3 regions of the Xenorhabdus bharatensis genome follow, and region 1 is predicted to be linked to each of the others. Evidence: riboswitches for the same ligand, from Rfam matches in the RefSeq annotation. Region 1 holds a riboswitch; each other region holds the start of a gene.
What was found. A riboswitch is a leader RNA that binds a small molecule or an ion and turns the genes downstream of it on or off. The one in region 1 is predicted to bind thiamine pyrophosphate.

Region 1 (10,456 bases):
CCGATTGAGAATATGACAGGATCAATATTAGGAAATGCCAGATAGCTAGTGCTCATCGTTCCCCACTAAAAAATAATGTTGTGTTAATGCCCTAAGGCAGATCATTGTAAATAACAGATCACCGTAAATAACCGGTCATCTTAAATAACAATGGTAAATAATAGCATGGGCGGTTAAATGCCACCACGCACCAGCCCACCAAGGCCGTGGGTTTCCATAAAAGCAGAGCAAATTTCTCTCACCTGCTGGGTCGTTTCTGCTTTCAGGATTTCTTGGATAAAATAACCCAGTTCTGCGGAATCTAAATGATGTAATAGGTATTTAATTCGTGGAATACTCCGCCCGCTCATGCTCAGGCAACGATAGCCAAGACCAACTAATATCAGCACTCCCATCGGTAAACCCGCCATTTCACCACAAACACTAACGGGTAAACCAATGTGCTGACTTTCATCAACAATCTGTTTTAGGGCCTTAATCACTGCCGGATGAAGATTGTCATACAAAGAGGCAACATGGGTATTATTGCGATCCACCGCCAGTAAATACTGGGTTAAATCGTTGGTGCCGATAGAGATAAAATCAACGCGTTTCTTTAGTTGCGGTAACAGCAGGATCAGAGAAGGCACTTCTACCATGACACCAATTTGTGGCATCGCAATGGCTGTGCCAGCAGATTGTTCAACTTCTGACTTTGCCCTGTTGATCAGTTTTTTGGTTTCATCAATCTCTTCGATACAGCTTACCATCGGCAACAATATTTTCAGATTTCCGGTCGATATATTCGCTTTCAACATCGCCCTGAGCTGGATAAGAAATATTTCCGGCTGATCCAGCGTTATACGGATCCCCCGCCAGCCAAGGCAAGGGTTTTCTTCATGAATAGGCATATACGGAAGATGTTTGTCAGCGCCAATATCCAGTGTTCTCAAGACAACTGATTTGTCAGGGAAAAGTGTCAACATTTCCTGATAGCGGTTTCTCTGCTCATCTTCTGATGGAAAACCGCTGTGCAGCATAAAAGGGATCTCGGTACGATACAGGCCGACCCCATCAATACTATCGCCTATTTGTTGCTCATATTTCAGGCTCAGCCCTGCATTAAGCTGAACCAGTACCCTCTCTCCACTTTTAAGCCGGGCTTTTTGTTGCAACCCTCCTTCCGCCAGTTTACTGAGAACCTGCTCTTCTTCGATAATCTGGCGATATTCCTCAACAACCCGTGGTTCTGGATCAATGAAAAACTCTCCCTGATAGCCATCCAGAATCAACATTCGGTTATGCAGCAATTCAGGATGAATATCAGCGCCCATAATCGCAGGGATCCCCATTGCCCTGACTAAAATTGCAGAATGTGAATGAGTCGCTCCATCACGCACAATAACACCCGCCAATTTATCCTGCGGAATTTCAGCCAGTAAGTTAGCACTGAGTTCATCTGCCACCAGAATAAAGCGCTCCGGCCACTGACTATTACCGGTAAAATCATCGTCCAGATGAAAGAGTAACCGCTGCCCGAGCGCCCGCAAATCAGAAGCCCTTTCCCGCATATAGGCATCCTGAAGGTGGGCAAATTGTTCCGCGTATTTCTCCACAACACTTTTTACCGCCCACTCTGCGATAAAACCGTTATCAACCGAGTGAAACAGATCCTGTTTAAGTTTCGGATCATTCAGTAAGTGGGAATAGAGGTCAAAAATAGCGGCACTTTCTTTCTGCGAGCTGGCGGTAAAGCGTTTACTTATCCGGCGACATTCTGCTGTTGCCTGCTCAAGCGCACGGGTCAGGCGGGAACGTTCGGCCTGATAATCAAGTGCTAACGCTTCAGATATCTGCTCAAGTGAGGGTTGGGAACAGTCCTGCCAACCCTGAGCCATCGCAATTCCCTGAGAGACCGCCAGTGCTTTGATGTGGGTCTGACAATACTGACTTGATAATCCACGAACCTGTGCCTGAGCAAGGATCGCAGCCAATTGCATGGCGAGAGTCACCATAAAAGACTCTTCACTTTCATCAAACGATCGCCGCTCATTTTGCTGAACGACCAGAATCCCCTGCAATTGGCGGCGGTAGATAATCGGAGCACCTAAAAAGGCCCGGAGATTTTCTTCTTTTACCTGAGGAATATATTTGAAGCTGGGGTGATCACGTACATCGGCAAGGTTGATTAACTCTGACAAGCGCCCGACCTCCCCCACAACACCTTCGTCAAAGGAGAGGCTGACCGTGCGCTTTCCCGGCTTCTTCAACCCCCGGGTTGCCATCAGGTAATAACGCTGGCGCTGGTGATCTGCCAGATAGATAGAACAAACATCCGTATTCATTGCTAAGCAGGTTTCATTAACTAACAGCTCAAGCGCTTCCGACAAATCCGTTGCAATAGCAACCTTTTCAACAATTTCCCGTAAGCGCATGAGCATAACAATTACCTAACTTCTTCTACGGCGATAATAGGCTGAGTAGGGTTGTGGCGATGATTCCTGTACCGGCATCACGATGGAGGAAAATTCTTTCATCACACGGCGATACACATCCCGTTTAAAGGAAACAACCTGCCTGACAGGGTACCAATAGCTCACCCACCGCCAACCATCAAATTCTGGTGTACTACTGCGCTGCACATTAATTTCTTTTTCACTGCAAAGCAGCTGCAATAAAAACCAGCGTTGCTTTTGCCCGATACAAACGGGCTTTGTATCCCAACGCACCAAACGTTTGGGTAATTTGTAACGCAACCAGCTACGGGTGGAGGCTAAAACCCGTACATCTTTGCGACTTAAACCAACTTCTTCGAACAACTCACGATACATCGCTTGCTCTGGCGATTCTCCCGGATTGATACCTCCTTGGGGGAACTGCCATGAATGCTGTCCATAACGGCGGGCCCACAGAACCTGCCCCTGACGATTACAAATTACAATTCCTACATTCGGGCGGTAGCCATCATCATCGATCACCAGACTACCTCTCGATAAAACGAATTTGAAAAGATAGCTAATTGTTTCACACTCCCCTCAAGCGGTAAACCTCTATACCCAATGGATTTAGAATTACATCTCAGCGGCAAGGAAAGGCCCCTTTGGAATGGGGTTCCCCGCCTATTGATAAAACGATAGCAGAAATGTGAACACGACCAATAAGTCAGAAAAAATAACCAGAAAGGCGACAGATATATTAATGAGGCTTTGCAGTCACTGCTTTAGTCTCTACAATACAGTCATCTCAACGGGGTGCGATTGTTGTCAGACAACATCGCTGAGAGCAAACCCGTAGAACCTGATCCGGTTGGTACCGGCGTAGGGATTTGAGCCACTACCCAATTGATATATCGCAGTCATTTTATCAGACACTTTCTCAAATCCTTTACCAACCTGCCAGTCACTTACTTAAGTGTGAGTGCTAATAACGATTGTTAATAACCACTATTAATAATTACTATTGATAACGACAGGAGAGCAAAGTGTTGAAGCGTTTATTTTCCCGGTTTATCACAATCGGTGTATTATCGGTTTTTGCCTGTGCCTTTGCTCAGGCAGCACAGGCTAAGCCTACACTGACCGTTTATACTTATGATTCGTTTGCCTCTGAGTGGGGAGCAGGCCCGGCCATTAAAAAAGCGTTTGAATCCGAGTGTGACTGTGAATTAAAACTCGTTGCGTTGGAGGATGGTGTTTCTTTACTGAACCGTATAAGAATGGAAGGTAAAAAAACCCAAGCGGATATCGTGCTGGGTTTAGATAATAACCTGATTCAGTCGGCTCAACAGACGGGGTTATTCACCCCTGTCAGCATTGATACCACAAAATTAAAACTGCCTTTCACATGGAATAACAAGACTTTTATTCCTTACGATTACGGTTATTTTGCTTTTATTTACAATAAAAACACCTTGCCAAATCCCCCAAAAAGCATGGCTGAACTCATTAACAGCCAGCAGAACTGGAAGATTATTTATCAGGATCCGCGCACCAGTACGCCCGGCTTAGGTTTTTTACTCTGGATACAGGAACTCTATGGCGATAAAGCTGCACAAGAGTGGCAGAATATTGCCAAAAAAACGCTGACGGTGACTAAAGGCTGGAGTGAGGCATACGGGTTATTCCTGAAAGGAGAAGGCGATATGGTGCTCAGCTATACCACCTCACCGGGCTATCACATCATGTCCGAGAAAAAGGATAATTACGCCGCAGCCATATTCGATGAGGGCCATTATTTGCAGGTTGAAGTTGCTGCACAACTGGCATCAAGCAAGCAGCCTGAACTGGCCCGGAAATTCATGCAATTCATGCTCTCCCCCGTATTCCAGCAAGTCCTTCCGAACACGCAGTGGATGTATCCTGTTACTGATATTCCTCTGCCGGAAGTGTTCAAACAACTGCCTGTGCCAGAGAAATCTCTGCAATTTAACGCAGATGAAGTAGCAAAACACCGCACACAATGGATCCGTACATGGCAAAGTGCTGTAAGCCGTTAATCGCGGGTTGGTTATTGCCGGGGGTGATTGCCTCCGGCCTGTTGATCCTCATTGCGCTTTCCGCTTTTGGCGCTCTGTGGTTTTATGCGCCTGAAAATCACTGGCAGGTATTTCTGAATGACAGCTATTTGTGGCATGTGATTCGTTTTACTTTCTGGCAAGCATTTTTATCCGCCTTATTCTCGGTGATACCCGCCATATTTCTGGCCAGAGCGCTCTACCGCCGCCGCTTTCCGGGCAGAACGTTTTTCTTGCGCCTGTGCGCTATGACACTGGTGCTGCCGGTTTTAGTCGCTTTGTTTGGCATACTGACTGTTTACGGACGCGTTGGCTGGCTGGCCAATCTTTGCCAGTGGATAGGGATTGAATACCATTTCACGCCTTACGGTCTTCAGGGTATTTTACTGGCTCATATTTTCTTCAATATGCCGATGGCGACGCGCTTATTACTCCAGTCACTGGAAAATATTGCCATAGAACAACGGCAGCTTGCCGCTCAGCTTGGTATGAATGAGTGGCAACACTTTCGCTTTGTCGAATGGCCTTACCTGCGCCGCCAGATTTTGCCGACAGGCGCTCTGATTTTCATGCTGTGCTTTGCCAGCTTTGCCACTGTACTGACATTAGGCGGCGGCCCTTCTGCAACAACCATTGAGCTCTCTATTTATCAGGCTATCAAGTATGACTACGATCTGGGTCAGGCCGCCCTGCTGGCACTTATCCAGCTCTTTTGCTGTCTTGGTCTGGTGTTACTGAGCCAAAAGCTTAAAGGCATACTTTCGGTCGGTTATGGGCATCAGCAACAATGGCGCAACCCACAGGATTCCTGGCTGAAAAAGCTATGTGACGGATTGCTTATCGCTATCGCATTACTGCTTTTGCTCCCGCCGTTACTGGCAGTCATCATGGATGGGCTGAACAGCGCGGTATTGGATGTTCTCAGTAAACCCGAATTATGGCAGGCGTTCACAACCTCCATTGTTATCGCACTGGGAGCAGGCTTATTATGCATCTTCCTGACAATGATGCTGTTATGGAGCAGCCGCGAATTATACCTGCGCCATTTATCGCGCTGGGGACAGGCTCTGGAAAGCAGTGGTTTGTTGATTCTGGCGATGCCGGGTATTGTGCTTGCGACTGGCTTTTTCATTTTACTGAATAATACCATCGGGTTACCCGATTCTCCTTACGGGCTGGTTATCCTGACCAATGCCTTAATAGCCATTCCCTATGCGTTGAAAGTACTGGATAACCCAATGCGCGATCTGGCTGTGCGCTACAATCCGTTGTGCCACTCCCTGAATATTAAGGGATTCAATCGTCTGCGCTGGATCGAGCTTAAAGCCCTGAAAATCCCGCTGGCACAGGCTCTGGCTTTTGCCTGTGTGCTGTCAGTCGGGGATTTTGGCATTGTGGCGTTATTTGGTGACGAAAATTTCCGTACCCTGCCTTTCTATCTCTACCAGCAAATCGGGGCATACCGCAGTCAGGATGGAGCAGTCACTGCTTTCCTGCTTTTGCTCCTCTGTTTTATTTTGTTCAGTGTGCTTGAACGCTTACCGGGCCGACGCCATGATTAAACTTGAAGATGTGACTTATACCTATGAACAAATTGCCATGCATTTCAACGTCAGTATTGAGGCGGGCGAGCGCATTGCTATCCTCGGCCCGAGTGGGGCGGGTAAAAGTACATTATTAAGTTTAATCGCGGGGTTTCAGTTCGCAGAATGTGGTGATATCCGGTTGAATGAGGAAAATCATACCCATTCAGCCCCTTCCAATCGCCCGGTATCCATGCTGTTTCAGGAAAATAATCTGTTTTCCCATTTAACCATTGAGCAAAATATCGGTTTGGGTTTACACCCCGGCTTGAAATTAAATGCTCAACAACAGCAGACACTGCAACAAATCTCATCACAGGTATCACTGACGGAATACCTGAACCGCCTACCTGCCCAGCTTTCCGGCGGGCAACGCCAACGGGCGGCATTGGCCCGTTGTTTAGTGCGTCAACAGCCCATCTTATTGCTGGATGAACCTTTTTCAGCGCTCGATCCTGCATTACGCAATGAGATGTTGGAATTGCTGGATCAGGTATGCCGCGAGCGGAAACTCACTTTACTGATGGTATCTCATAATCTTGATGATGCCGCTAAAATTGCCCCGCGTTCTCTGCTGATTGTGGCGGGTAAAGTTTATTATGATGGCGCTACGGAGAAACTGGTGAAAGGAGAAGTGCCTGAGGCTGGGATTTTGGGGATAGGAAAGTTGTGAGTGAAAAGCTAAGGCCATGCTCCCAATGATGAGATATCACTAAAGTTGATGTGGTTTGTCATTACTGTCATAAAACAGACAAGGTTAAAGGCCATTGTAAAGGACAGAACAGGTCATCCCCGAGAACAATGTCAATTAGGCTTCTTTGCTTAGAAGCCTGAAATATTTCATTATAAAACCTAAATTTTATTTTTATACCACCACAAAAAATATTTCATACCATTTTCATTATGTCATCTCCCTTGATTTATTTAAGCAAGAAATTAGTTTATCAATATCTGCTTTAGTTGTTCTGAAACTGGTTATACAAGCGCGCAATGTTTTCACACCTGCGTAATGGGTCATTGAGAGCCAATGACTATTCTCTTTCAACACCGCCGCCAATATATTTTCTGTCATATGACCATCAGAATCGATAAAACATGCAATAGGTAAATCTGAAGGATTGATAACTTCCCATCTATTTTCAATTAGTCTCTGTTTTAAATATATTCCCAGATCAATCTGTTGCTCAATCATATTTCTGAAACCGGTATGCCCTAGGATAGCCATAGGAATGAATAATTTTAGACCATTAAATTTTCGCGACCATTGGACAGAGCAGGCATAAGGATCAAGATTATCTTCATATTTATCTGGCATATAATTTGTTGAAACAGCAAAAGATTGACTAAGAATGCCGGGACAAGAAGAAATAAACATACCTGTACCCATTGGTGCCGCCAGCCATTTATGGGCATCTAATGTTATTGAATCGCTATGCTCTATACCTTTTAAAAGATATTTATATGTATCACTGAGCAATATTGCTCCGGCCCATGCAGCATCAACATGATAATATAAATCATACTCTTTACAGATATCAGCAATATCATCAAGTGGATCAATAATCCCTGCATTTGTAGTCCCAGCCGTTGCAGAGACAAAAAAAGGTTTTTTTCCACTGACTTTATCTTTTTCAATAGCTTCCCTTAATTTTTTGACATCAAATTTCCCATTTTTATCTACCATAATCAGCCGTACAGCGCTTTTTCCTAGACCTGACTGTACTGCAATTTTAAGCCATGCCAGATGGCTGTCACTCGAAACATAAAACACAGGATTACCCTTTATTTTTGATAATCCTGTGTTTGTGTAATCAGGAAATTTCTTAACTAATGCACATATAAGCGCTGTAAAATTAGCTTCTGATCCACCATAGGTAAAAATACCATTTGTTTCTTCACTACGGTAACCTGCAGTAATACCAAAATAATTAATAATTTTATTTTCAATCTCAACGCAAGCCGGAGCATGACTCCAAGCTGCCATTTGTGGATTATATATTGATGTTATAAATTCAGCGATACCTCCCCAAAAAGAAGATGTTGGGTTAAATAATCCAAAATAATTTGGACTTGTAACATGCACAATACCATTATTTAGTAAATCAAAGACATCATTCAATACATCTTGGGGATGATTATCTTTATTAAAATCATATTTTGATATGATTTTAATAATATCATGCTTAGATAAAATTGGACTCACCTGAGCATAATCTAAATTGGAAATGCGCTCATTGATTGATTCATTTACATAACTGATTATTTCCTCTCGTAAATCAACATTAGGAAAAAAAGAATCTTCAACACTATTTTTTATAAAACCATTTATTTTATTGCTCTCATTCATATTCTTCTGCTTATTGATATTAAATAATGATCAGGGATAGGATTATTCTCTATTGACTGATGAATTTGATCAGCACTCAGAACTACGGCAGAAAACAACTGTGTATTACTAATCCCATGTGTACGTTCTGATAAGCCATTAACATAAATGAAAATCTTTAACTTACCAGAAATTGTTAAATACAATTAAGTAGTGCCGGGATTTCAGAATGGTAATAGTGCATTTTAATAAAACAAAAAACCATTACTTATATAGAATAACTGCCAGGAGAAAATAAATTGGTTATGGAGCTCACAAAAACGCCTTACTATAAAAACGACCCAATATTATTTTAGATAACTTAATAACATTTTTATGAGTTATAGCCCCATTATAATAAACATTATTTTTTCGAAAAAGGTTTTATAAACGATATTATGCTTTTCTCTACAGTCACTCATATTTTTCCTTAGGATCCCGAAACGCTTCATTATAAAGTCTACGTTTTATTTTTATACCATCACAAAAAATATTTGATATCACTATCAGAATATCATCTCATTTTATTTAAATAATGAATTAACTTAAGTCAATCAATTAAATTATACACAATCATCAACAGATTTAATCTGTGACCATACTTTTCTATCACAAAGAGTATCTAAAGAAAAGTTCACCTCTGGCAGTAAGGGATCAAAAAAATGCCTCGTAGTTTTATAAGGAAGAATTTTTTTATCCTCTATCTCGCGTGTGATATTATTAATGCAATAGGGTTTATTATCCTTCCAATCATATACCTTTACTCTGTGATCACTATATTTTAACCTTACTACAGGTATAAATAATAATCCAAGTCCGTACGCAACATTTAACCTATGGTTTCCATCCATCACCCAGTTTGATTTATATTCAATAGGAATAATACTTTTCCATATTCCCTCTAAGCTAATCTTTCTTTGTAATTTTTCAACCATGATGGCATCTACTTCTTCAGATTGAACTAAATTTTTAACAAGTTCAAAGCCAATATGATACGATTTTCCTGACACTATTCGTTGTTTCATTTTGTTTCATTCCACGCTGATGGAAATCAATTTTTATTGAAATACTGCTTATATTTCTGAAATGAAGAGTTTTCAATTTCAAGTCACTTTCTCTTACAGTCACAAGCAATCATGTATACAAGTGATATTTCTTCATAATTGGAAGCTGGTTTTACTATCTCAGAAGTCATTTTGTAACCGCTTGTACTTAAACAAGCGGTATCAGACATTAAAAAGCCATCTTTAATGGTGAGATTAACAGCTCTCCAGACATCACACCGGAAAGGGCTGACGGAATCAGAAAAAGCGAAGAACAACCCGTTTAATCAGTTTCGATTAATTCCTACTCACTAATTCCGACTGTATGAGTCCGGGAAAAAGTCATCAATGCATACTTTATCATCGGGACTGAGTGTGTCCAGCAACTGCTTCGCTACTGCCAGATCGAGGATCCCCATGCCAAACGGCGAAAATATACGCGGTTGTTTATTATCAGGAACAATGCGCTGTTCGATTAAATCAGCGATCCCTCCCGCCATAAAATCGTGATGGCCTACCTGCTGGCTGGCAAGGTGGGGGGAAGTCTGCGCCTTCAGGCAATGACTGACATCATCCGCGATATTCTGCCCAGCTAAAATTATTTCCGGAGCCAGATCACGCAACGACATATGCAGCACAGTCGGAGCATGGCTAAACCAAGCGGGTGAAGTAATATAGGGCTGAGTTGCTGAAGTGGCAATCAGCACCATATCTGATTCACGGATGGTGGATTCCAGCGATGTACTGTAGCTGGTACCAACCCAACCAGCAGACTTATCACGAAATATTTGGATGCGGGTTTCACTGAGATCACACATGCAAAGTTTATCGATTTCCCATCCCAACTTTACTAGTAGCCCCAAAGTATTATGCGCAATAGGCCCACAGCCTATGACACCAAGCCGTTTAATCTTTTTAGGTGTCGGATGCAAATAACTGGCGCCGAGTACTGCTGAAGCGGCGGTACGAGCCG
Region 2 (10,456 bases), on a different contig from region 1:
ATATGTAGCGCGCAGGCAATCTGGTATCTCACATTGCCATAATCCTTCACCGTTCGCGCTTTTCAGTTAATCGTTGGATGAATTGGTTTACGTTAGTTAATTGACGGTCGTTAATGGGCTTTCGTTAAGCGGCCATCGTCAATCGACTGTCTCAAAGCTCTTATAAAGTCATTTTTATTGATAAATAACCTATAAAATTTACATGGAGGAGTTTCGACTGATGCGTTTATCCATTTTAGTACTGGCTATTGGCTTAGCATTAGGCACTCAGGCGCAAGCCGAAGAAAATAAACGGGGATCCGGCCACACTAGCGTATCAGGTGGTCAGATAAAGGAGATAAGTGTGACCGATAAAGTTGACCAACAACAGGATAAGAATAATCCTTTCTTCTATACCAGCGAACTACCCTTCCAGGCCCCTCCGTTCGATAAAATAAAAGAAACAGACTACTCACCTGCAATCACGGCCGGTATTAAACAGAAGCTGGAAGAAGTGGAGAAGATCGCCAATAATCCCGCTCCGCCTGACTTTGAAAATACCTTTATCGCACTGGAGAAAACTGGCACGACGCTGGATCGGGTAACAAACGTATTTTGGGCGATGACCTCAGCGAATACGACTGACGGTCTACAAAAACTCAGTGAGGAAATGTCACCAAAACTGGCGGCAATGAATGATGAGATAATGCTGAACAGTAAACTGTTCAACCGCATCAAAACCGTTTACCAACAGCGCGAAACACTGAATCTGGACTCAGAATCGCTCCGTCTGGTAGAAGTCATCTATAAGCAATACGAATTAGCGGGTGCCAATTTATCTGATGCCGATAAAATAAAGCTGAAATCATTAAATCAGGAATCGGCAACCCTTCGTACTCAATTTACCAATAAATTGTTAGCAGCAACTAAAGATGGCGCTCTGGCGGTTAAAGATAAAAATCTGCTGGCCGGGCTGTCCGATGGCGAAATGGCTGCGGCTGCACAGGCTGCCAGTGAGCGTAAGCTGGATAATCAATGGCTGTTCGTATTACAGAACACGACCCAACAACCGATTCTGCAAGATCTGAAAGATCGCGATACACGTAAGGCGTTATTCGAAGCATCGTGGAACCGAGCGGAAAAAGGGGATGATAACGACACACGCCAAACGCTGTCCCGCTTAGCGAAAATCCGGGCTGAACAGGCTAAATTGCTGGGTTTCAAAGATTACGCATCATGGAAGTTGCAGAGCCAGATGGCAAAAACACCAGAAGTCGCATTGAAGTTTTTGCGTGATATCGTCCCTGCTGCAACTGCACGCGCTGAACGTGAAGCAAAAGATATTCAAGACGTGATTGACCAGCAGAAAGGCGGCTTCAAAGTGGAAGCATGGGATTGGCCGTTCTATGCCGAACAGGTACGCAAGGCAAGGTATGATTTGGACGAGTCCCAGATTAAGCCCTATTTCGAACTGAATAACGTCCTGAATAACGGTGTGTTCTACGCCGCTACCCTGCTCTATGGCATTACCTTTAAAGAACGCAAAGACATTCCGGTTTATCATCCCGATGTCCACGTATATGAAGTTTTCGATAAAGACGGGCAACAACTGGCGCTGTTCTATTCCGATTACTTTAAGCGTGACAATAAAGCCGGTGGCGCATGGATGAGTAATTTTGTTGATCAGTCCAGACTCTTCGGAACCAAACCGGTAATTTACAACGTTGCCAACTTTACTAAACCGGCTCCGGGCCAGCCTGCGCTGTTATCGTATGATGACGTGATCACAATATTCCATGAATTTGGGCATGCTTTACACGGCATGTTCGCCGATCAGGAATATCCGACGTTGTCAGGAACCAGTACTGCTCGTGACTTTGTGGAGTTCCCATCACAAATTAATGAATACTGGGCTCGCGATCCTAAGGTATTTGCGAATTACGCCAGACATTACCAAACCGGCGAGGTCATGCCACAGGCGCTGATGGATAAAATCAATCAGGCGGATAAATTTAACAAAGGCTATACAATGACTGAGTTGCTGTCAGCCGCATTGCTGGATATGCACTGGCATATGCTAGCCGCTGATAAGCCCCAGCAGGACGTGAATAAATTTGAAGCCGCATCTCTGCAAGAAGACAACATCCATCTCAGCTACGTGCCACCGCGCTACCGCTCCAGTTACTTCAAACACATTTGGGGTGGTGGTTATGCTGCCGGTTATTATGCCTATCTGTGGACAGAAATGCTGGCCGACGATGCGTTTGGATGGTTTACCGAGCATGGCGGTCTGACAAGAGAAAATGGGCAGATTTTCCGCGATAAGATATTGTCACGCGGTAATAGTACAGATCTGGAAAAACTGTATATAAACTGGCGAGGTAAACCGCCAAGTACCGAATCTATGCTGAAAAACCGGGGTCTTACGGAACAAGAATAACCAAGTACCCTGAAATATTGAGAGTTACCTGATAGAAAAAATCGGGTAACTCTCATGATTTGTAAGTATTCACTATCAATATTGGCGACAGTTCTGACGACACAGTGCGACCGTTTCCTCAATCAGACGGCGGGCAATCGTATCAGGCCCGGGGATCAGGGGAAGATCATCATATCGATACCAATCCGCACTGATTAGCTCAACGGGGTCATGCTCAATATCGCCACTCTCATAATCAGCCAGAAACCCCATCATCAATGAATGCGGAAAAGGCCACGGTTGAGAAGTCACATAACGCAGGTTACGGATTTTTATCCCACTCTCTTCCATCACCTCGCGGTGAACCGTCTCTTCAAGTGTTTCACCCACTTCCACAAACCCAGCCAGCACGGTATGAATACCATTGCGATGACGCTGATGTTGTGCCAGTAGAATGTGATCTTCACGGCGGATACCCACAATAATGCAAGGAGCAATCTGCGGATAATAGCGTTCATCGCAATGGTGGCACAGGCAGGCCCACTCGTGCTCAGTCTGCTGCATTTCATGACCGCAATACCCACAGTAACGATGTGAGCGGTAAAACTCAGCCAACTGGACTCCGCGCCCTACCAGCTGAAATAATTGAGGATCCTGTTCTACAATCCGGCGGGGAGAATACATCTCTGATGCCATCTTATGACGGACAAGCCATACTATTTCTCCCAACCACTCGCCGATAGCGTAGGCTACAAGGCCCTGTAATGACCAGCTCTCGGCAGTGCCTAGCGGTAAATCTCCCTGTGGAAGCCAAACTCTGTTTTCAAGGCTGACAATCCACCAGCCTCGTTCTATACCTGTCAGTTTTTTTTGCATTATTGGCTCCATCATGTGTTGTGTCATATGCTGTGATCATTAAGAATATATTAACCAAGTCAGTGTTAATTAAATGTTAACCAAGGTTAATACCATTACAGCATACTCTTCTTCATCGTACTCTGTCTGCAATCTGTTATATTAACAATGTTTCTGAATGTGCATGTTTTCGGATATTCATTGAAGCACGGCAATAACAGTGAGCAGCAATAAAGCAATAATAAGTCACAATAAAATATTTGATTCTCTTTCAACCGACCCTATCCTGTCGATTTCGGATGTGAGGAATAACAACTATGTCACAGCAGGTTGCCATATTTGATCTGGACGACACCCTGATCCGTGGGGATTCCAGTCTACTCTGGACAAAATATTTATGGGAAAAACAGATCATTACTGACCCACGTTTTGTAGAAGCAGATCAGAAAATGATATCGGATTACAGCGCAGGGAAGCTGAACATGCAGGAATACCTGTCAGTCAGTTTGCAAGCCCTCTGCCAAATACCCCATGAACAAGTTGATGTCTGGCTGACGGATTTTGTGGAAACGACAATCAAGCCTCTCTTCTATCCCGCAGCGAAAACACAATTAGATATTTACCGCCAACAAAATATTCCTGTCATTATCATTTCTGCGACTGTTTCTTTCGTGGTGAAAAAAATTGCGGCTGCATTCGGCGTAAAAACCGCAATGGGCATTGATATGGTCATGAAAGAGGGTTGTTATACCGGCGATATTGAGGGTATCCCGACTTTCCGTGAAGGGAAAGTGACCCGCTTACAGCAATGGCTGGCAGAACAGAATTTATCGCCACAACATATCTCTTTTTACACAGACTCAGCAAACGACTTACCGATGTGTTTCTTTGCCAGTGAGGTATTTACGGTTAATGCTGATACAAAATTACAGTCAGCAGCAGAAAAACATGGTTGGAAGCAATTGAGCAGGGCGTTAGCGCCACGGAGTTAATACCTGACATCGGGCCAATACAAAAGGCTCAGTTTTCCGGTTGCAGTTTCCATAATCCCCTTTATACTCTGGGGTGTTTTCTTGTCGGAGTGCCTAGCGTTCAGCGTATATCACGGTGAACACAGGCTGAGACCGTTTATTCGGGATCCGCAGAACCTGATCGGGCTAATACCCGCGAAGGGAACAAGAGTAATCCCTCTGCTGATATGACTTATTGCTTCTGTACAGACCTTCTGCCAGATAACATCGTTCAGCAACCATCATTACTCCCTGCGAGCTCCAGACAAGCAATTTTCTCAACTTAAGCCTGATTACAGGCGATTACACAGTCAGGAATTTGCTATGTCTAATGCTATTACTAACGAAACTGTTACCTCCAGCGCCGATATTATCCCTACAACGGATATCTCCCCTAAAACCCATCCGGCACGTCCACGTAAAGTCCAACGGGATGCCGCACAGGAATTTATCAATTCAATTCAGGGTGTTACCTTCCCCAATTCACGCCGTATCTATCTGGAAGGCTCACGCGAGGATATTCAGGTTCCTATGCGTGAAATTCAGGTATCTCCTACACTGGTTGGCGGGACAAAAGAAGCGCCTCAATTTGAGGAAAATGAACCCGTACCTGTTTATGATACTTCCGGCCCTTATGGCGACCCTGAAGCCGTGCTGAACGTCCACGCAGGTTTGCAGAAAATCCGCCAGCCGTGGATTGAAGAGCGCAATGACACAGAGCCTGTCACAACCCTCAGCTCTGATTTTACCCAACAGCGCCTTGCTGATGCTGGTCTGGATCACCTGCGTTTTCACCATCGCCCCCACCCTTTGAAAGCGAAATCAGGCGAACGCGTTACCCAATTACACTACGCGCGTAAAGGTGTTATTACGCCGGAGATGGAATTTATCGCTCTGCGGGAAAATATGGGGCGTGAACGTATTCGCGGCGAAATTCTGCTCCAGCAACATCCGGGGCAAAGTTTCGGTGCCAACTTACCGGAAAACATTACGCCGGAATTTGTGCGACAGGAAGTCGCTGCGGGTCGTGCGATTATTCCTGCCAACATTAACCATCCAGAATCCGAACCAATGATTATCGGGCGTAACTTTCTGGTGAAAGTGAATGCCAATATCGGTAATTCTTCCGTAACCTCTTCCATTGAAGAAGAAGTTGAGAAGCTGATCTGGTCTACCCGCTGGGGCGCGGATACCGTGATGGATCTTTCCACCGGGCGCTATATCCACGAAACCCGTGAATGGATACTGCGTAATAGCCCGGTGCCAATCGGTACAGTTCCCATCTATCAGGCACTGGAAAAAGTCAACGGCATTGCGGAAAACCTGACGTGGGAAATGTTCCGCGATACGTTACTGGAACAGGCGGAACAGGGAGTCGATTATTTCACTATTCATGCCGGTGTTCTGCTGCGCTATGTCCCGATGACCGCCAAACGACTGACAGGCATCGTTTCCCGTGGGGGTTCCATTATGGCGAAATGGTGTCTTTCCCATCATCAGGAAAACTTCCTCTATACCCATTTCCGTGAAATTTGTGAAATCTGTGCCGCCTACGATGTTTCTCTTTCTCTGGGGGATGGTTTGCGTCCCGGTTCTATTCAGGATGCCAATGATGAAGCACAGTTTTCCGAACTGCATACGCTGGGTGAGCTGACCAAAATCGCTTGGGAATATGATGTTCAGGTGATGATCGAAGGGCCGGGGCATATTCCGATGCAGTTAATCCGCCGCAATATGACGGAAGAGCTGGAACACTGCCACGAAGCGCCTTTCTACACATTAGGGCCATTGACCACCGATATCGCACCGGGTTATGACCATTTCACCTCCGGCATTGGTGCAGCCATGATTGGCTGGTTCGGTTGTGCCATGCTCTGTTACGTTACGCCGAAAGAGCACCTTGGCCTGCCAAACAAAGAAGATGTGAAACAAGGACTCATCACGTACAAAATCGCAGCTCATGCGGCAGATTTAGCGAAAGGGCATCCCGGTGCTCAAATTCGTGATAACGCCATGTCAAAAGCGCGTTTTGAATTCCGCTGGGAAGACCAGTTTAATCTGGCCCTTGATCCTGATACCGCCCGCGCTTATCACGATGAAACATTGCCGCAGGAATCCGGTAAAGTTGCCCATTTCTGCTCCATGTGCGGGCCGAAATTCTGCTCAATGAAAATTACACAGGATGTGCGGGACTATGCCGCAAAACTGGAACAACAATCGGGTATGGAACAGATGTCCGAAGAATTCCGGACACATGGCAGCGAACTGTATCACCGGGCTGAGGATATCAACGATGTTAAATCAGTCTGAAGCCATTTTATCTGAAACCGTTTGCCCTGAAACAGCCTCCTTTGCGCCAACTGAGCATCGGTTGGGGTTATATCCGGTGGTGGACTCTCTGATATGGATTGAGCGGTTACTGGAAGCGGGGGTCAGAACGCTGCAACTGCGTATTAAAGATCTGCCCGAAGATCAGGTAGAGCATGATATCCGGCAGGCGATCGCATTGGGGAAGCAATACAACGCGCGTCTGTTTATCAACGATTACTGGCGTCTGGCAATCAAACACCGTGCTTATGGCGTTCATCTGGGGCAGGAGGATTTAGACATCGCTGATCTCAGTGCCATCCGACAAGCAGGGCTGCGGCTGGGGATCTCCACCCATGACGAACAGGAACTGGCGCGGGCAAAAACCTTACGCCCATCCTACATTGCTCTGGGGCATATTTTCCCGACAACAACCAAAGAGATGCCTTCATCGCCACAGGGCTTAATCGCCCTGAAACATCAGGTCACGCTCACACCTGAATTCCCGACAGTGGCTATTGGTGGTATTTCACTGGAGCGTGTAGCTGATGTGGTCGCAACCGGTGTCGGTGGTGTCGCGCTGGTCAGTGCCATCACTAAAGCGAAAGACTGGCGGCAGGCAACAGCCAGATTGCTTCATTTAGTTGAAGGGACACCTGACAGAAACGTTGAAGAAAATGATCGGAGGCGCTTATGTTGAACGATCAAGAATTTATGCGATACAGCCGTCAATTATTACTGGAAGATATCGGCCCGGACGGACAGGAAAAATTAAAAAACGGCAAGGTGTTAATCGTCGGGATGGGGGGATTAGGTTCCCCTGCCGCACTCTACCTCGCAGCAGCGGGAGTGGGGCATCTTTATCTTGCCGATGATGACAAGTTACATGTCTCAAATCTGCAACGTCAGATCCTCTATCGCACGGCTGATATTCCTGCAGGTAAAGCCGCTCTGGCGGCACAAAAACTGGCTGATCTGAATCCATTGGTTAATACAACCGTCATTAATGAACGATTGGATAAAAAATCACTGACAAACCTCGTCCGGCAGGTCGATCTGATACTGGATTGCTGCGATAACATGGCAACCCGCCATGCTATTAACGCCGCCTGTATCGAAACCGGTAAACCCCTTATCAGTGGCAGCGCCGTCGGTTTCAGTGGTCAGCTTATGGTATTCGAACCGCCTTACCAGCATGGCTGTTATGCCTGCCTCTATCCCGATCAGGAAGAGCCTCAGCGTAACTGCCGTACTGCGGGTGTTTTAGGGCCGGTAGTCGGTGTGATTGGGACATTACAGGCGCTGGAAGCCATTAAAATGCTGGCGGGTCTTCCTTCTTATCTGAGTGGAAAACTGCGATTGTTTGATGGCAGAAAACAAAACTGGAGTACGTTACAGCTGACACCCTCACCACGATGTCCGATATGCGGAACACGACCAGTCATAGGTAAAACAGCAGGCACAGATAAAACCGTTTCAGGAACAGAAATCGTATGAACATTATTGTCAACGATCAAACGATCACGCTGGATACGCCGACAGATAATCCCATGACAATTCAGCAATTACTGGAGCATATGCAGCGTACTCAGTCAGGTACTGCACTGGCTATTAACCAGACCATCATCCCCCGCTCAGAATGGAGTACCCATCAGCTCAATGACGGGGATAATATCCTGCTGTTTCAGGCCATAGCAGGGGGCTAATGCCGGAGGTTAACCATGTTAAAAATTGCTGATACCACCTTTCATTCCCGTCTGTTTACAGGCACAGGAAAATTTGCCAATGCCGGGCTGATGATTGAAGCCATCCGCGCCTCCGGTAGCCAGTTAGTCACAATGGCGATGAAACGGATTGATCTGCAAGGCAAAGATGATGGCATTCTCATTCCCTTGCAGGAACTGGGGGTTAAACTCCTGCCAAATACTTCCGGCGCAAAAACCGCAGAAGAGGCGGTATTTGCTGCCCGCCTTGCACGGGAAGCGCTAGGCACTAACTGGGTTAAGCTGGAAATCCACCCTGACGTGAAATATCTGTTACCTGATCCGATAGAAACCCTGAAAGGAGCGGAACAATTAGTCAGAGAAGGTTTTGTGGTTCTGCCTTACTGTGGCGCAGATCCGGTTCTGTGCCGCCGTCTGGAAGAAGTGGGTTGTGCCGCTGTCATGCCATTGGGAGCGCCTATTGGTTCAAATAAGGGCTTACTCACCCGGGATTTTCTGCAAATTATCATTGAACAGTCTAATGTTCCTGTGGTTGTCGATGCCGGTATTGGTGCTCCTAGCCATGCATTGGCAGCCATTGAAATGGGTGCCGATGCTGTCTTGGTCAATACGGCAATCGCCGTTGCCCGTAATCCGGTCAAAATGGCGCAGGCATTCAAAACAGCCATTGAAGCAGGCGAACTCGCTCATCAGGCAGGAGTGGCAAGCCAGAAATTCCATGCGGAAGCCTCCAGCCCACTGACCGATTTTCTGGGGGCTTTATGAGCAGCAATACCGTGACAGAACAGACTTTCCGCCATCACTGGCAACAGTTAGACTGGGATGACATTACGCTGAGCATCAATAGTAAAACCCGCCATGATGTTGAGCATGCTCTAAATAGTGAACGTCTGACACTGAATGATTTTATGGCTCTGCTCTCACCCGCCGCCCTTCCCTACCTTGAACCATTAGCGCAGCGGGCACAGCAATTAACCCGTCAGCGATTCGGTAATACTGTGGGATTCTATATCCCGCTTTATCTTTCCAATTTGTGCGCCAATGACTGTACCTATTGTGGTTTTTCCATGAGTAACCACATCAAACGTAAGACGCTCAATGAACAGGAAATTGAGGCTGAATGTCAGGCGCTGAAAAAACTGGGATTTGAGCATATCCTTCTGGTGACAGGGGAGCACCAGAAAAAGGTCGGTATGGATTATTTTCGCCATTACCTTCCCTTAATACACCGTTATTTCAGTTCAGTCACAATGGAAGTTCAGCCACTGGCGCAAAAAGAATATGCCGAACTGAAAACACTGGGATTAGATGCTGTACTGGTCTATCAGGAAACCTACCACGAACCCAGTTATCAATTACACCATCTCAGGGGTAAGAAACAAGATTTTCACTGGCGGCTGGAAACCCCTGAGCGGCTAGGGCGGGCGGGCATTGATAAAATTGGTCTGGGCGCATTAATCGGCTTATCACCTCATTGGCGAACTGATTGCTATATGGTGGCAGAACATCTGTTTTTCCTACAAAAACAGTTCTGGAAAAGCCGTTATTCCATCTCCTTTCCACGCCTGCGTCCCTGTGCTGGCGGGATTGAACCCGCATCCCTGATGAATGATGCAGAACTGGTACAACTGATCTGCGCATTCCGCCTGCTGGCACCCGATGTTGAACTTTCTCTTTCTACCCGTGAGTCACCTTATTTCCGCGACCATGTTGTACCTCTGGCGATAAACAGTGTCAGTGCTGGTTCTAAGACTCAGCCGGGTGGTTACGTCGAAAATGATCATCTCGAACTGGAACAATTTTCTCCGAATGACCACCGCTCTGTGGAACAGGTTGCCGAAGCACTGGTCAGATCGGGCTTACAGCCAGTCTGGAAAGATTGGGATAATTATTTGGGCAGGCAGGGATAAGAAATAAACTTATGTCCCTCATCCACACTGCACATTGGGTGAGGGATAGTCGCCTCAATACTTATTTAAAGAGATCTTTTTCATTCAGATATCTTTTTATTTTTCTTCGGTATTTACACGCTAATAAAACCAATACCAAGAAGCTGCTATAACAAATAAATTTAACGATACTTCCCGCGATGGGAATACAGAATAAAACCCCGATAACCATAAAAAAATTAAAGATATTTTCCATTATCCATCTTAATAATG
Region 3 (10,456 bases), on a different contig from region 1:
TTTGTGTATGAATTGTTTCGTAAGATGTACATCTTAAATACAGCTGATATAAATAAAACAGACCATTTATTCGTCATTAAGTATGATTCACAGGGCTAGAATAGGGCCGTTGGCATAAATGTAACTTAGTGCAAATGTTCATAAACGCTAAAGTAAATGTAAAAATTTCATTAAAAGTTACCCATTGAAATAGATATTGTGTTACATTCTTTTCGTTTTACTGACTAGTATCTCTGTGTCTCAATCACAGAATTGTGTTACTTGTTAATAATAAAGGATATTAAGCACAATAAATTTTATACGGATACTGATTATGGTCAGCTAATGTTTGCTAATAGTAAGGGGAAAATATCTTGACGGATCTGATTAACTTCATTAACAACATTCTTTGGGACTACGTATTAATATACTTGCTTCTTGGTGTTGGCCTTTACTTCACTATACGATTTGGTTTTATACAACTTCGCCATTTTGGCCACATGTTTTCAGTCCTGAAACACAGCAAGAAATCAGATAAATCCGGCATCTCATCTTTTCAGGCTTTATGTACCAGCCTTGCGGCGCGCGTAGGGACCGGGAATCTTGCCGGAGTTGCGATTGCACTGACTGCTGGTGGCCCTGGGGCTATTTTCTGGATGTGGGTTGTTGCATTTATTGGTATGGCAACTTCCTTTGTGGAAAGCACGCTTGCTCAGTTGTACAAGACGAAAGACGATCAGGGAAATTATCGTGGTGGCCCGGCCTACTATATGGAGAAAGGGTTGAAGAAGCGGTGGATGGGTGTATTGTTTTCATTCTTCCTTATTATCGCGTTTGGTCTTGTATTTAATGCCGTTCAGGCAAACTGAATTGCACAAGCAGCTTCTTTTGCCTTCGATATCAATCCTTTATATGTCGGTATTGTATTAGTCATTATTAGTGGTGTGATTATCTTTGGCGGTTTGCGTTCAATTGCGCGGGTTGCTGAATTAGTTGTGCCATTTATGGCGGGTGCATATTTAATTCTGGCATTTTGGGTTGTAGGCCACAATATTGAACGTATTCCAGAAGTATTTGCATTAATCTTTAAGAGCGCCTTTGGTCTTCAGGAAGCTGCGGCAGGTGCATTGGGTTATGGTATTTCCCAGGCAATGCTTCAGGGCGTTCAGCGTGGTTTATTCTCGAATGAAGCGGGAATGGGTTCTGCGCCAAACGCAGCGGCTTCTGCTTCTCCATATCCGCCACATCCGGCCTCTCAGGGATATGTGCAGATGTTGGGTGTATTTATGGATACGATCGTTATCTGTAGTGCAACAGCAGTTATTATTCTTTCTTCGGGCATCCTTAATGAGAATGTTACTGCTATCAGCGGAATTGAATTGACGCAACGTGCATTGTCCTCCGCAGTTGGTCATTGGGGAACAACTTTTGTTGCCATTGCAATTTTCTTCTTTGCCTTTACATCAATTATTGCTAACTACGCTTATGCTGAAAGTAATATGATATTCCTCGAGCGTAACCATACTGCAGGTTTATTCATTTTACGTATTGCAGCATTAGGCATGGTGATGTTCGGTACAATGGCGGAAGTGCCTTTAGTCTGGAATATGGCAAATGTATCCATGGCCTGTATGGCTATTGTGAACCTGATAGCTATTTTCTTGTTATCAGGCATTGCGTTGAAATTGGCTAAAGATTATAACCAGCAGAGAAAAGCAGGGCAGTTGCCAACATTTGATATTAATATGTATCCGGAGCTCCAAAAGCAGATTGAAGAAGGCATTTGGAATAATGAACCGGTACAGAAGAATCAAAAACGTAATAGCTGAAATTAATACCGATATCCATTATTAGTAAAATAAAATGGATAGACATATTAGCCGGATATTCCAGATTTAATGGAAGTCCGGCTTTTATGTTATTGTAAAAACGATATAACGTGTAACATTCCAGCCGATAAAAAGACAGCATCCACTCTAATTTCATCTACTATATAGTGATATTATTCAATTTTTCTTCTGTTACTGTATAAATATGATGAGAAAAATCTTAGTAGGCGTGTTTATTACGTTACTGATTGGCTGTAGCCGACAGCCTCCATTGGAAGAAAGAAACGATTATCTTATTGATCATTCTTATTCATATTCGACAAAACAGAATATTGAATCAGTCAAGTTTCTGGTCATACATTACACGGCCTTGAATGAGAAACGTTCTTTGCGGGCTCTGACTGGTGGTAATGTCAGCGTTCAGTATTTGATTCCTGCTCATCCCAAATATAAAAATAATGAACCGATTATTTTTCAATTATCTTCTGAGGGGGAAAAAGCCTGGCATGCAGGCAGAAGTGAGTGGAGGGGATATAAAAATCTAAATAACTATTCTATCGGTATAGAAATAGTTAATTGTGGATTTAAAAAATACTTTTTCAAAAAAGAGTGGTGTGCATATTATCCAACACAAATAGATGCTGTGATCCGACTGGCAAAAGACATTATCCGTAGGCATAAAATTGAAGTTGTGAATGTGGTTGGTCATAGTGATATCGCCCCGCTTCGGAAAGAAGATCCTGGGCCTATTTTCCCGTGGCATACTCTTTATGAAGCAGGAATCGGTGCTTGGCCTGATGCTGCCACGGTAAATAAATATCTGGCAGGCAGAGCCCCGGATATGCCCGTTCCTGTTATCAAAATACAAAAAGCATTGTCTGTTTACGGGTATGCTATTCCTCAGACAGGTTATCTGGATGTACATACGCATAAAACGATCCGGGCATTTCAGATGCATTTTCGCCCTTCAGATATTCAGGGATATCCTGATGCAGAAACGGAAGCGATAGCATTGGCCTTAGTTGAAAAGTATAAATTAAATGAAAACTAATCTCGTTGCGGTACTAGGGAAGGGGTTGGAGAAGTTGGTAAGGTAGCGGCCTGATATCGAAACCCGGCCGCATAGTCTATCTGATGATTAGCAATCGTAAGACAGGTGTAAGGGAAGTTTAACTTCAAGTTCTATATCTGTACTTTGACGAAAATCGTAAGGTGTAATGCCATATTCTTTACGGAACATATAAGTAAAATGGGATTGAGAGCCGAAGCCAAAATCCAGCGCAATATCAAAAATGGGTTGGGAACTGTTCTTCAGAAGATGTACAGCACCAGCCAGACGACGTTGGCGTATGTATTTACCCAGTGAGATCCCGGTGACTTCCTTGAATATTTTCTGCATGTGCCAAAGCGAATAGCCAGAGTAAGCAGCAAGTTCTTCAAGATGGATGACACGACCAAGGTGGTTTTCTATCCATTTACTCAGTGCGCATACAAGTGCTAAGTGATTATCCTGTGGCATTACAATTATAAATTGGTTAAAGGTGATGAGAAGTATACACAACTTCTTTTCAAGATTTTAGTTTTATACATAATCGACATTCCAGAGCTAATTTTACTCTTATCAGGCTTGAATATGCATTACAATCACAAGGGAACGAAGAGTGAATTAGTATGCATTTCCGGTATTTATTCTTTGTGAATGATGTTTTAATATTCATCTGATTTGAATGAGTAAACTAAATATTGAGTCAAAATTAGAGTTTGACACGATAGCAATAGTGTCAGTGTAGTTTGGGTATGATAGATCGCGCAAAAATTGAAGGAATCTCAGGTTTCTTCGGCCAGTTCAGGTCCAAAACGACAAATAAAATAGTTTAAACAGGTTCTATACCCAATGGATTTCGGGCTGCATCACTGCGGTGAGTGAATGAAACCAGCACAGAAGTGGCTTGAAATACAACGGATATAATTATCGAAATAAGAGGACTAGATGACGGGGCACATACAACAGTCGACGCTTAAGCGTGGTTTAAAGAACAGGCATATTCAGCTTATTGCACTCGGTGGCTCAGTAGGAACAGGGTTATTTTTGGGAATTGCCCAAACGATAAAAATGGCCGGGCCTTCGGTGCTTCTGGGGTATGCGATCAGTGGTTTTATTGCATTCCTGATAATGCGCCAGTTGGGGGAAATGGTTGTTGCAGAACCGGTAGCAGGTTCTTTTAGCCACTTCGCTTATAAATATTGGGGTAATTTTGCTGGTTTTCTATCCGGTTGGAATTACTGGGTCATGTTTATACTGGTTGGAATGGCGGAGCTCACCGCTGTCGGTATGTATATTCAATACTGGTGGCCAGAGATCCCAACGTGGGTTTCAGCCGCAATATTCTTTGTGGTGATTAATTCTGTCAATTTAATTAATGTCCGGCTCTATGGGGAGGCGGAATTCTGGTTCTCTATGATTAAAGTCGGGGCCATTATCGGCATGATCCTCTTCGGTTCTTACTTGCTCATCAGCGGAACAGGGGGGCCACAAGCCAGCGTAAGCAATTTATGGCAGTATGGCGGTTTCATGCCCAATGGTGCTGCGGGTCTGATCACAGCAATGGCCGTAATTATGTTCTCATTCGGCGGATTGGAAACCGTTGGGATTACGGCGGCAGAAGCTGAAAATCCAGAAAAAAATATCCCAAAGGCAACTAATCAGGTTGTGTACCGTATTTTGTTGTTTTATATCGGTTCGTTGTTCATTCTGTTGTCTCTTTATCCGTGGATAAAAGTTGTTGAGGGCGGAAGTCCATTTGTTCTGATTTTCCATAACCTAGATAGCTTCTGGGTTGCTAATGCCTTAAATATTGTTGTGCTGACCGCAGCATTGTCGGTTTATAACAGCGGCGTTTATTGTAACAGCCGAATGCTGTATGGCTTGGCTAAGCAGGGTAATGCACCACGTATTCTGACTAAAGTGAATAAGCGCGGTGTTCCGGTTTTATCAATTGCACTGTCGGCTTTGGCAACATCGATAGGTGTATTGATTAACTATGCTATGCCGGGTAAAGCATTTGAGCTTTTGATGGCGTTGGTAGTGACAACCTTAGTTATTAATTGGATTATGATCTGTGTGTCACATCTGAAGTTTCGCGCTGCGAAGGATTCAGAAGGTGTTAAGACAAGCTTCCGGGCATTCTGGTATCCATTTGGTAATTTCTTGTGCCTGATATTTCTGGCTTGTATTCTTGTTATCATCCTGACGATACCTGATATACGTATATCTGTGATCCTCATGCCATTCTGGATTGGCGCATTGTGGGTTGGTTATTTATTTTCCAGATCGAATAAAGCAAAGACATAATTTGATAGTTTTAAAACGAGTATACTTTTTCAGCCGGGCATTATGCCCGGCTGATTTTTTTATCATGAATCTAATTTTATTAATCCCTGATAACAAAATTTTATTACATGAGAAAACTATGTGAAAATGTAAACTACAAAAATTGCATATAAAATGAATGTTATCCATTTCTCTCCATAATGATGTTTTCGCTGATCTGATACCTGCGTAATAGGTTGTTTAAAGCTTAGCTCTGCCAATGCTATAAACATGATGTCAGCTTCTGACATATTTAGATAATAAAGGACGCCTATAAATTGAATAAGGTGGAATGTAACTGAACAATATTTAATAAAGGATATACAAAATATAAACCAGCTGAATCTGGAGCAATCATATTACACTCTAAGATGTTAACAAATATACTCCGTTATTTTATTGCTTCCTCAATTAAGTTTGAAAATTATAACTCTCTGCTGTATCGCTTAATAAGCGTGATAAACAGAATTATATATCAAAAAAGTCAAAATACTTTCCTAGAGTTAAAATTCTATTTCTTTGTTAATTCATGATGTTATGTAATATAAATACTTCTGGCTGATGTTAAATAAAAAGCAGATATTAATAATTTGAAATATGTGCTTTAGCTCGTGCCGCTGAAAAAAATGGCTTGCGATTATATAAAGAGTATGTGATAAAACACATGGGTAAACGAAGTACTGTTTCTGTTAATGAATAGCAACAATGAATACGGGTTCGTTTCTTTTTAATGCCAATCGGCTAATAAAGTGATTCAAAGGAAATTTTTGAAATGGCAAAAATCACTGGTACTGTGAAGTGGTTCAATGAGTCTAAAGGTTTTGGTTTTATTACTCCAGCTGATGGCAGCAAAGATGTATTTGTACATTTTTCTGCAATTATGAAAGATGGATTTAAAACATTGTCTGAAGGCCAACAAGTTGAGTTTGAAATTCAGGATGGTCCTAAAGGTCCAGCTGCTGCAAACGTGACAACTTTATAGTAATAAAAAGTAATTAAAAGTAATAAATTTATTTTTGCTGGTGTTTTCATTACCAGCTGAATATATATCGTTAGTCTGTTTCATTATTTAACGATAACATATTGCAAATATCACTCTATTGGGATACTAATAGAGTGATTTTTATTTTGGCTCGGGGCGTTCTTAAGTGAACTGAGAAGTACCCGTATTACCTGATCTGGATAATGCCAGCGTAGGGAAGTCTCGGTATATCCCATATCCGGCAGATCTTGAAAAGGCAACTTGAAAGATAACGGGTATTCTGATTACCGCTTTTCCTGAGCTGGTCGCAGGAATCATCATCATGTCAATCCATTCATTGACCATTGCAGGAACTGATCCTAGCGGTGGTGCCGGCATTCAAGCCGATTTGAAAACCTTTTCTGCACTTGGTGTTTATGGCACAACGGTGATTACCGCTCTCGTTGCGCAGAATACCACCGGAGTGCAAGCAGTTTACGATATTGAACCCAGTTTCCTTTCTGCCCAACTTGAGTCTGTGCTTTCAGATGTCAGGATAGATAGTATTAAAATTGGCATGTTATCGAATGTTGCTAATGTGAAAATTGTCACGGAAATACTGCATCGTTACCCAGTTCCTTATACTGTGTTGGATACAGTGATGCTGGCAAAGAGCGGAGATCCGTTATTGTCTGAAGAAGCGGTCACAGCCATGACAGAGTTACTACTCCCTGTTGTTTCCTTAATTACCCCCAATTTACCTGAAGCGGCAGCACTATTGAAATGTTCTTCCGCGGAAACAGAAGATGAAATGTTGCAACAAGGGCGAAAATTATTATCAATGGGTTGTCAGGCAGTTCTGTTGAAAGGGGGTCATCTGGCTGACGGAGAAAGCCCTGACTGGCTGTTTACACCTGAAGGGGAATGGCGTTTTACTGCTTCCAGAGTTAATACCCACAATACTCATGGCACGGGTTGTACTTTATCAGCGGCTCTTGCTGCATTACGGCCACGTTATGATGATTGGCAGAGCACAGTGCCCGTCGCAAAAGCGTATTTACGAAATGCCTTAGTGCAGGCAGATAAATTAGAGGTGGGAAAAGGGATTGGGCCGGTACATCATTTCCATCAATGGTGGTAGTGGCTGATTGTGAAAATGGGGATAGTTATATCCCCATATCTAATTATAATTCAACTAATTAGCCTGATTTTATCAGGCTATAGTGACGCTCTTGTCGAGATAGACATCCTGTACTGAGTGGATCAGAGCAACGCCTTCTTTCATTGACTTCTTAAATGCCTTGCGCCCAAGAATTAATCCCATGCCTCCGGCGCGTTTATTGATGACCGCTGTACGGACTGAATCACTCAAATCATTGGCACCTGAAGCGCCGCCAGAATTGATTAAGCCGGCACGCCCCATGTAACAGTTAGCTAACTGATAACGAACTAAATCGATAGGGTGTTCTGTTGTCAATTCAGTATAGACGCGTTTATCTGTGTGCCCGAAACCAATTGCTGTGTAACCGCCATTAGTTTCCGCCATTTTTTGTTTAACGATATCAGCACCGATAGTTGCGGCCAGATGGTTGGCCTGACCGGTTAAATCGGCACTTGTATGGTAATCAACGCCATCTTTTTTGAAGGCGGAATTACGTAAATATGCCCACAGTACAGTGACCATTCCTAATTCATGGGCACGTTCGAAAGCGGCAGAAATTTCTTCTATCTGGCGGCGTGACTCATGCGAGCCATAATAAATCGTCGCACCAACTGCAACTGCGCCCATGTTAAATGCCTGCTCAACACTGGCGTACAAAGTCTGATCATATTCGGCAGGATAAGTCAGAGTTTCATTGTGATTCAGTTTGACCAGAAACGGGATTTTATGGGCATAGCGGCGGGAAACCGATGCCAGAACACCATAAGTCGAAGCAACGCAGTTACATCCGGCTTCAATCGCTAATTCAACAATATTTTTGGGGTCAAAATAGAGCGGGTTTGCTGCAAAAGAGGCACTGGCTGAATGTTCAACGCCCTGATCAACTGGCAGAATCGAAAGATAACCCGTTCCCGCCAGACGCCCATGATTAAATAAAGTTTGCATTGAGCGCAATACCGCGTTTGGCCGATTATTTTCGATCATTACACGATCAACAAAGTCTGCACCCGGAATGTAGAGATTTTCACGTGGAATAGTAGAACATTGATGCTGTAATAAACTTTCTGCGTCTTTTCCTAACAAATTCACGATATCAGTCATATTTAACTCCAGTTTGCAAAAGGCGCTACTGATTGTTGTTTATATTTGCACAGAGTACAAGGTGAGCAGGAAGGGAAGATGTAGTGGATCGCTTCAGTTGAGACTATTTTTCATAGTTAATGTTATGTTTATTAAAATTTAATTATTTCACTCCTGTCATGCATGTGTATAGTGAGATAATATCAATCTGCTCTGTTGAGAATAACTATCTCAAGGTGTTTTCTAAAAATTCCTTCAGTATGTTGAATAAATATGAGTGATATTTATTCAAACTGATTTTTTTATTTACAATTAATTTTGTGATGGGTAGCGAGATAATTATTATTGACTGAATAAACTCAATAACCAGCAATTCAGTTAATGATTTTTTCTTGCTGATATTACTGATGATTTTTCAAATTTTAAAATTACAGGAAAAGAAAAGGCTAGCCCAAGGGAGATTGAGCTAGCCAAGGAGGTGGTTCCTAGTCTTACAGTGAAACTTTTTTAGTTCTTCATTTTTCAGAATGGATAATACGAGAAATAAAATAGTATTGATGTGATCTGTTTCTAAAAAAATGGAACTATTTCTGTAAATTTCATACTGAATTATTTTTAGGAACTGTATTTGTATGTGGGGCTCGGGTATTACCTGCTTTCAGATTACGGATAAGCAGCGCGTAATTCAGTTCAATTTCTTCAGGAACAGGTAAGTAAACAATATGACCATCACCCGGAGCAACTTCGACAGCCTGATTCTTTTTGTTTATCATTGATGCCAGTACAAAGTTGATATTACCTGCTGGCGTCATAATCTCAAGGCTGTCACCAACGAGGAACTTATTTTTTACTGCTACTTCAGCCAGCCCATTGACCCGATTGCCGGTAAATTCTCCCACAAATTGTTGCGTTTCTGATACTGAATAACCATATTCATAGGTTTGATAGGCATCGTGAGTATGACGGCGCAAAAAACCTTCCGTATAACCACGATGTGCTAATCCTTCCAGCGTGCTCATTAATGTTGGATCAAATGGTTTACCTGCAACGGCATCATTGATGGCACGGCGGTATACCTGAGCTGTACGGGCACAATAGTAGAAAGATTTAGTACGGCCTTCTATTTTCAGTGAATGTACGCCCATGCCAGTCAGCCGCTCTACATGCTCTACTGCACGTAAATCTTTAGAGTTCATGATATAAGTGCCATGTTCATCTTCAAATGCGCTCATATATTCACCCGGACGTTTGGCTTCTTCTATCATGAAGACCTTATCCGTCGGAGTGCCCTGTCCCAGTGTTGGCTCAATATTTTTAACCGGAATAGGGTCATGGGTATGAACAATGTTGCCGGTGTCGTCTTCTTTTCCTTCCTGAACGTTGTATTCCCAACGGCAGGCATTTGTGCAGGTTCCCTGATTAGGATCGCGTTTATTGATATAGCCTGATAGTAAACAGCGGCCTGAGTAAGCCATACAAAGTGCGCCATGTACGAAAACTTCCAGCTCCATTTCAGGCACCTGCTGGCGGATTTCTGCAATTTCTTCCAGTGAAAGTTCGCGCGATAGAATGACCCGAGTTAAGCCCATTTGTTTCCAGAATTTTACTGTGGCCCAGTTAACCGCATTTGCTTGCACGGAAAGATGGATATCCATTTCAGGGAAGGCTTCTCTCACCATCATGATTAAACCGGGATCGGACATAATTAGCGCATCAGGCCCCATTTCAACCACAGGCTTCAAATCGCGGATAAAGGTTTTCAGTTTTGCATTGTGTGGGGCGATATTGACAACGACATAAAAACGTTTGCCTAATTCATGGGCTTCTTTAATCCCCTGAGCCAGTGTTTCATGGTTAAACTCGTTGTTACGAACACGCAGGCTGTAACGGGGCTGCCCGGCATAGATAGCATCTGCGCCATAAGCAAAGGCATAGCGCATGTTTTTCAGGGAGCCGGCGGGAGAAAGTAATTCTGGAGTAAACATATTATTCGCGTTCTCAGTCTGAGTTCAAATCAGACCTCACCCCTTTATCATTACTAAGGGTAAGGTTAAAGAGGGGATTTTAGCGCTTAT

Region 2: another riboswitch for thiamine pyrophosphate. It lies ahead of thiC (phosphomethylpyrimidine synthase ThiC); the one in region 1 lies ahead of thiB (thiamine ABC transporter substrate binding subunit).
Region 3: another riboswitch for thiamine pyrophosphate. It lies ahead of thiD (bifunctional hydroxymethylpyrimidine kinase/phosphomethylpyrimidine kinase); the one in region 1 lies ahead of thiB (thiamine ABC transporter substrate binding subunit).

Annotation. Positions count from the first base shown of each region.
Region 1 is NZ_JBBMXG010000006.1:86,387-96,842, forward strand. Features, by position in the region: gene lgt (prolipoprotein diacylglyceryl transferase) at 1-56, opposite strand, end outside; gene ptsP (phosphoenolpyruvate--protein phosphotransferase) at 174-2,420, opposite strand; gene rppH (RNA pyrophosphohydrolase) at 2,430-2,957, opposite strand; TPP riboswitch at 3,217-3,321, shown strand; gene thiB (thiamine ABC transporter substrate binding subunit) at 3,461-4,474, shown strand; gene thiP (thiamine/thiamine pyrophosphate ABC transporter permease ThiP) at 4,450-6,054, shown strand; gene thiQ (thiamine ABC transporter ATP-binding protein ThiQ) at 6,047-6,748, shown strand; partial or broken gene AAC855_RS21605 (IS1 family transposase) at 6,784-6,880, shown strand; gene AAC855_RS07695 (pyridoxal phosphate-dependent decarboxylase family protein) at 6,977-8,422, opposite strand; gene AAC855_RS07700 (ParB N-terminal domain-containing protein) at 9,004-9,465, opposite strand; gene sbnB (2,3-diaminopropionate biosynthesis protein SbnB) at 9,795-10,456, opposite strand, start outside.
Region 2 is NZ_JBBMXG010000025.1:31,304-41,759, reverse strand. Features, by position in the region: gene dcp (peptidyl-dipeptidase Dcp) at 221-2,419, shown strand; gene nudC (NAD(+) diphosphatase) at 2,495-3,274, opposite strand; gene AAC855_RS18680 (HAD family hydrolase) at 3,571-4,245, shown strand; TPP riboswitch at 4,321-4,445, shown strand; gene thiC (phosphomethylpyrimidine synthase ThiC) at 4,588-6,573, shown strand; gene thiE (thiamine phosphate synthase) at 6,557-7,270, shown strand; gene AAC855_RS18665 (HesA/MoeB/ThiF family protein) at 7,264-8,067, shown strand; gene thiS (sulfur carrier protein ThiS) at 8,064-8,276, shown strand; gene AAC855_RS18655 (thiazole synthase) at 8,292-9,059, shown strand; gene thiH (2-iminoacetate synthase ThiH) at 9,056-10,204, shown strand.
Region 3 is NZ_JBBMXG010000004.1:195,105-205,560, reverse strand. Features, by position in the region: partial or broken gene AAC855_RS05800 (alanine/glycine:cation symporter family protein) at 354-1,808, shown strand; gene AAC855_RS05795 (N-acetylmuramoyl-L-alanine amidase) at 2,017-2,859, shown strand; gene AAC855_RS05790 (helix-turn-helix domain-containing protein) at 2,947-3,327, opposite strand; gene AAC855_RS05785 (amino acid permease) at 3,799-5,160, shown strand; gene cspE (transcription antiterminator/RNA stability regulator CspE) at 5,951-6,160, shown strand; TPP riboswitch at 6,303-6,395, shown strand; gene thiD (bifunctional hydroxymethylpyrimidine kinase/phosphomethylpyrimidine kinase) at 6,483-7,280, shown strand; gene fbaB (class I fructose-bisphosphate aldolase) at 7,353-8,402, opposite strand; gene trhP (prephenate-dependent tRNA uridine(34) hydroxylase TrhP) at 8,981-10,366, opposite strand.